2 linked regions of the Robiginitalea biformata HTCC2501 genome follow. The protein of the gene in region 1 interacts with the protein of each later gene in a pairwise test. Links are inferred from orthologs where the notes say so. Each region holds a gene or a part of one and is shown in the gene's direction. Other genes may lie near its edges.

Region 1 (3,073 bases):
TGCCCGGGTAACAGCTCTCGACATTTCCGGGGAGGCCCTGGAGGTTGCCAGGGAGAATGCCCGGCACCTCGGACTGGATGTGCGCCTGGTTCGGGCGGATATCCGCAACCCGGAAGGGGAATGGCCCGAAAGTATTCTGAATCCGGAAGGGGAATGGCCCGGATACGACCTGATCATCTCCAACCCGCCCTACATTCCCAGGGGCCAGGAAGGCCAATTGGCAGTCCACGTCAGGGACCACGAGCCCCGGGAGGCACTTTTCGCCCCGGATTCCGACCCATTGCTCTATTACAGGCATATCGCCGGGTTTTCGCGCCGCCATTTACGCGGTGGGGGGTGGTTGTATGTTGAAATCCACGAGGATTTCGGCGCGCCGACCGCGGAGTTGTTCCGGGAGGCCGGTTTACTCGAAGTTTCCCTGAAAAAAGATATTTTTGGAAAGGACCGGTTTCTGTGCGGCCGGAGCCCGGATACAAACCATAAAGCGAGGCAAAACCCATGACCGAGAAAGTGAACAAGCGGGATATAGCGGAGAAGATACAGGCGCTCCGGGACGAACTCCGGGACCATAATTACCGCTATTACGTACTGGACGAACCGGTAATCAGCGACTATGACTTCGACATGAAGCTCAAGGCGTTGCAGGACCTCGAGAAGCAGCACCCGGAATTTTACGACCCGGCTTCCCCGACGCAACGCGTGGGAGGTGCCATCACCAAAAATTTTGAGACCGTCGTCCACGATTACCCGATGTACTCCCTGGACAATTCCTATTCCGTGGAGGAGTTGCGGGAATGGGAAAAGCGCATCCAGCGGGTGCTGGGCGATGTTCCGGTGACTTTTACCTGCGAGCTGAAGTACGACGGGGCATCCATCAGCCTGACCTACCAGGACGGCGCTTTGTTGCGAGCCGTTACCCGGGGGGACGGTACGCAGGGCGATGACGTGACGACGAATGTCCGAACCATTCGGTCCATCCCGCTCCGGCTGCAGGGCGACTATCCCAACCGCTTTGATATCCGGGGCGAAATTGTGTTGCCGCTGGAAGGTTTTGCCCGTATGAACCGGGAACGGGTCGAAAACGGGGAGGACCCCTATATGAATCCAAGGAACACCGCTTCGGGGAGCCTGAAATTGCAGGATAGCAGCATCGTGGCTGAGCGCCCCCTGGATTGTCTGCTTTACGGGATGGCAGGCCGGGACCTCGGGGCCGATTCGCACTTTGAAATACTCGGTTTGGCCCGGAAACTCGGGTTTAAGGTGCCGGACACGGCCAAATTGTGCAAGAATATCGACGAGGTTGTGGCCTACCTGGAGTACTGGGATTCTCACCGCCTGGAACTGCCTTATGAAACAGACGGGGTGGTGGTCAAGGTCAATAGCCTGCAGCAACAGGAAGAATTGGGGTATACGGCCAAATCGCCCCGATGGGCCATGGCGTACAAATTCAAATCCGAGCAGGCCGCCACGCGCCTGGAACGGATTACCTACCAGGTAGGCCGAACCGGTGCGATTACCCCGGTTGCCAACCTGGAACCTGTCTTGCTGGCCGGAACCACCGTCAAGCGCGCATCCCTGCACAATGCCGACCAGATTGCCAAACTGGACGTACGGGAAGGGGATACCGTTTACGTGGAAAAAGGCGGGGAGATCATCCCGAAGATCACGGGGGTGGATTTTAGCAAACGCCCGGAAAACAGTGCCCCGACCACCTACATTTCGGCCTGTCCGGAGTGCGGGACCGAGCTGGTGCGAAACCCGGGAGAAGCCCAGCATTTCTGCCCGAACGACACCGGGTGCCCGCCCCAGATCACCGGGCGCATCCAGCATTTTATTTCCCGAAAAGCCATGGATATTGAAGGGCTGGGCTCCGAAACCGTAGAGCTCCTGTTTAAGGAGGGACTGATCGGGGATTACGCGGATCTGTACACGCTGACCACTGACGACCTGCTTCCCCTGGAACGCATGGCGGAGAAATCTGCAGCCAACCTGGTGGAAGGGGTGGCCGCCTCCAGGAAAGTGCCTTTCGAGCGCGTGTTGTTTGCCCTGGGGATACGATATGTAGGGGAAACCGTTGCCAAGAAACTCGCAAGGGCCTATAAGAACATCGATGCGCTGATGGCTGCCAGTGCCGACGAGCTGCAACAGGTAGACGAAATCGGCCAGCGGATTGCGGGAAGCGTGGTGGAATTTTTCAGCGACCCGGTCAACCGGGAACGGGTCGAAAAGCTCAAGGGACACGGCCTGCAGTTCTCCCTGAGTGAAGAACAACTCAGGGGGCAAACCGATTTATTCCGGGGCAAAACTTTTGTGGTCTCCGGGGTCTTTGAGTCCATTGGACGGAACGAATTAAAAAAACGCATCGAGGACAATGGGGGGAAGGTCACCTCCTCGGTATCGGCCCGTACGAACTTTTTGGTTGCCGGGGCCAACATGGGGCCCAGCAAGCGGGAAAAGGCGGACAAAAACGGGGTACCCATTATTTCGGAAACCCAGTTCCTGGAAATGCTCGGGGACTGACCCGGGCGGACAGGGGGAGAACCTGCGATAAACAGATTGAAACGAAAGTATTATGCCACTGCCTGAAAATGTAGACGAATTCGAAAAAACCCTGGATCGCCAGGCCCCGGATACTTCCTGGCCGGACGGCCTGAAGGCCCTTTGGTGGGAAGGGGCAGGGGACTGGCAGGCATCGCACGATATTGCCGAGGCCATGAAGGGGCCCGTGGGAAGCTGGATACACGCCTACCTCCACAGGCGGGAAGGCGATCGATGGAATGCGGGCTACTGGTACAACCGGGCCGGCCGGCCTTACCCGGAGCATTCACTACAGGAAGAATTCCGGGAAATTGTCGCGTATTTACTGCAGGAATAAAGCGGGTCACACAGTGATCGATACCCAGGAACCGGCCGGCGGCGCCCCGGGTTCCAGGAAAAAATCTACCCGGCCCAGCCGAACCCCGTAGCATCCCACCTGGTTCACGAGTACGGGATCCCCCGCCCGGTTAGACAGCACGCGGGCTTCTTCCAGGAAGGTATGCGTATGCCCCCCGATAATCAGGTCGATCCCTTC
Region 2 (3,502 bases), 1.7 Mb from region 1 along the record:
CGGCCGATTTGGTGTAATCCGCCATCACCAGGCTTTTTTGGAGCTGGTCAATTTCCACCTGTTTGGCGGAATCCCGGAAAAACACGGAAATCGTGATCTGTTCCTTGAAATGGTCGCCGAGTTTCTGGGTGTTGAGGACCAGCAGCCCGAGTATTCCCAGGAGGAAGAGCACGAGGCCGATGCTCAGAGTCACCGAAAAATAAGAGGATATCAGCTTCCGTTTCTGGTAGCGTTCAAAAGACTTGCTCATAGCGCTTGCTCAATGAATACCGGAACCGGCGGGCAGTTGTATCGGACGGGTTCCGGCAGGTCCGGACCCGGCGCCAGGCCCTGGCCCAATTCACCGTAAAAATAGGAAAGTAAACGGATTCCCCTTATTTTTGCGCAAATTAATGACCGGGGGTTCCGCCCCGGTTGGTTTACCCCTGAGACATGCAGTACAATTTTAAGGAAATCGAGTCCCGGTGGCAGCAATATTGGGCCGATAACCAGACGTTTCAAGCGGAGTTCCCTTCCGATAATCCCAAGTTCTATGCGCTGACGATGTTCCCGTATCCCTCGGGCGCGGGATTACATGTCGGCCACCCGCTGGGCTACATCGCCTGCGACATCTATTCGCGTTTCAAAAGGCACCAGGGTTACAACGTACTACAGCCCATGGGGTATGATTCCTTTGGGTTGCCGGCCGAACAATACGCCATCCAGACCGGCCAGCACCCGGCCATCACCACGGAGGCGAATATCGCCCGTTACAGGGAGCAGTTGGATGCCCTGGGATTCTCCTACGACTGGAGCCGCGAGGTGCGGACTTCGAACCCGGGGTACTACCGGTGGACCCAGTGGGTCTTTATGCAGCTTTTCGATTCCTGGTACGACCGGGAGACCGATAAGGCACGGCCCATCCGGGAGCTTGTCGATCGCTTTGAATCCGGGGGGAACGCCGCCGTGGATGCGGTATGCGATGCGGACACACCGGAATTTTCCGCGTCCGACTGGCAGGGTTTTGACCGGGCGGACCAACAGCGCATGCTGTTGAAGTACCGGCTTACCTACCTGGCCGAGGCAGAGGTAAACTGGTGCCCGGAATTGGGGACGGTACTCGCCAATGACGAAGTGGTCAACGGGGTATCCGAACGGGGGGGCTTCCCGGTGGTGCGCAAAAAGATGACCCAGTGGATGATGCGGATTACCGCCTATGCCCAGCGGCTGCTGGACGGGTTGGACGAAATTGACTGGCCCCAGCCCCTGAAGGATGCCCAGACAAACTGGATCGGCCGCTCGGTCGGGGCTTCGGTGATTTTTAAAACCGTGCCAAACGCCCATCAGGCCGAATCCTTCGACATTGAGGTATTCACCACCCGGCCCGATACGATCTTCGGGGTGAGCTTTATGACGCTGGCGCCCGAGCACGAGCTGGTGGGACGGATCACCACCCCGGAGCAGCAGGAGGAAGTGCAGGCGTATATCGAAGCCACTTCCCGCCGTTCGGAACGCGACCGCATGGCGGATGTGAAAACCGTATCCGGGGCCTTTACCGGGGCCTATGCGGCCCATCCCCTCACCGGGGAGCCCGTGCCGGTCTGGATCGGGGATTACGTGCTGGCAGGATACGGTACCGGGGCGGTGATGTCGGTGCCTTGCGGGGACCAGCGGGACTACGATTTTGCGAAACATTTCGAGCTGCCCATCCCGAATATCTTTGAGGGGGTGTCCCTGGAAGAGGGGGCTTATGAAGAGAAGGACGGGGTGGTGATTGCCCAATCCGGTTTTATCAGCGGCCTGGGGCGGGAAGCCGCCACCCGGAAGGTGGTCGACGCCCTGGAGGAAAAAGGCCTGGGCAGAGGGACCATCAACTACCGCCTGCGCGACGCGGTATTCAGCCGGCAGCGATACTGGGGGGAACCATTCCCCGTATACTACGACGCAGACGGGTTGCCCCGCCTGTTGCCGGAGCACTGCCTCCCTCTGGAACTGCCCGAAGTGGAAAAATACCTGCCCACGGAAACCGGGGAACCCCCACTGGGGAACGCCACCCGATGGGCCTGGGATACCGAAAAGGAAGCCGTGGTGGAGAATTCCCGGATAGACCGCAAAACCGTGTTCCCGCTGGAATTAAACACCATGCCGGGTTGGGCGGGAAGTTCCCAGTACTTCAACCGGTACATGGACCCGGGCAACGACCAGGCCCTGGTCTCTGAAGAAGCTATCGGCTATTGGGAGGACGTGGACCTGTACATAGGCGGAAGCGAACACGCCACGGGCCACCTGCTGTACTCGCGGTTCTGGCAAAAATTTATGTTCGATCGCGGCTGGGTGCCCAAAGACGAATATGCCCAAAAGCTGATCAACCAGGGGATGATCCTCGGCACGAGTGCGCTGATGTACCGCAAAAGCGGCACGCAGACATATCTCAGCAAAGGACTGGCGGATCGTGAAGCGACAGATGCCATACGCGTGGACGTCGGTCTGGTGAATGCATCCGATGCGCTGGACCTGGCTGGCCTGAAAGAGTGGCAGCCCCAATATGAAGACGCGGAATTTGTTGGGGAAGACGGGGAATTCTACGTGGATCGAGAAGTTGAGAAAATGTCCAAGTCCAAGTACAATGTCGTCAACCCGGACGAGATCTGCGAGGAGTACGGGGCGGATGCGCTGCGGATGTACGAGATGTTCCTCGGGCCCCTGGAACAGTCCAAACCCTGGAACACGGCCGGCCTTAGCGGGGTGTATGGTTTTCTGAAAAAATTCTGGCGCCTTTTCCACCAGGGGCCGGACCGCACCTTTGAGGTATTGGATGACACGCCCTCCGCGGCAGACCTGAAAACGCTGCACAAGACCATCAAAAAGGTAACCGAGGACATCGAGGCCTTCTCCTTCAACACGTCCGTCTCCACGTTTATGATTTGCGCCAACGAACTAACCGCGAGCAACTGCCGGTCTCGCGCCGTGCTGGAACCGCTGGTGGTGCTCATTGAGCCCTACGCGCCCCACATGGCCGAGGAACTCTGGCATCAATTGGGGCACTCGGAATCCGTGGCGCGGGAACCCTATCCGGTTTACGACGAGAAGTACCTGATAGAGAGCAGCAAGGAATACCCCATTTCCTTCAACGGTAAAATGCGCTTCACCCTGGAACTCCCCCTGGATATGAGCAAGGAGGAAATCGAAAAGACCGTGCTGGCCAACGAAAAAACCCGGCAGCAACTCGCGGGCCGGACCCCCAAAAAGGTCATCGTCGTGCCCGGCAAAATTGTCAACATCGTCGGATAGGGGTGTGTCGTTAATAATATTTAATAAATAGTTGTTACCCCCAAAAAAATAGGGGGTCAACATGAAAAACACTTGCTTTTTGACAGGCCAACCCCCTTGTTTTGTCGAAAAATTGGTTTGCATTCAATTTTTTACTACATCTTTGTTGTATAGCAACCAATCAAGCGACAAATGATTATCGGGATCCCAAAAGAGATTAAAAACAACGAGAGCCGGGTCGGGATGACGCCGG

The links. The genes of interacting proteins can lie anywhere in the genome.
Region 2: the proteins of ligA (region 1) and leuS interact in binary tests that used the Escherichia coli proteins (3 or more experiments, as listed by UniProt). The link is inferred for Robiginitalea biformata HTCC2501 from one-to-one orthologs.

What each region holds. Positions count from the first base shown.
Region 1 is NC_013222.1:2,773,780-2,776,852, reverse strand. The notes cover bases 10-3,009. They hold ligA (NAD-dependent DNA ligase LigA), read left to right. Parts: upstream 10-498; coding sequence 499-2,520; downstream 2,521-3,009. Other genes in these bases: RB2501_RS12320 (metallophosphatase), read right to left, coding at 2,882-3,009; RB2501_RS12325 (hypothetical protein), read left to right, coding at 2,573-2,875; prmC (peptide chain release factor N(5)-glutamine methyltransferase), read left to right, coding at 10-502. Also shown: more of prmC, read left to right, coding at 1-9; more of RB2501_RS12320, read right to left, coding at 3,010-3,073. UniProt on the Escherichia coli protein: DNA ligase that catalyzes the formation of phosphodiester linkages between 5'-phosphoryl and 3'-hydroxyl groups in double-stranded DNA using NAD as a coenzyme and as the energy source for the reaction.
Region 2 is NC_013222.1:1,096,844-1,100,345, forward strand. Bases 42-3,470 are described here. They hold leuS (leucine--tRNA ligase), read left to right. Parts: upstream 42-432; coding sequence 433-3,270; downstream 3,271-3,470. Other genes in these bases: RB2501_RS04890 (cell division protein FtsX), read right to left, coding at 42-250; ald (alanine dehydrogenase), read left to right, coding at 3,442-3,470. Outside these bases: more of RB2501_RS04890, read right to left, coding at 1-41; more of ald, read left to right, coding at 3,471-3,502.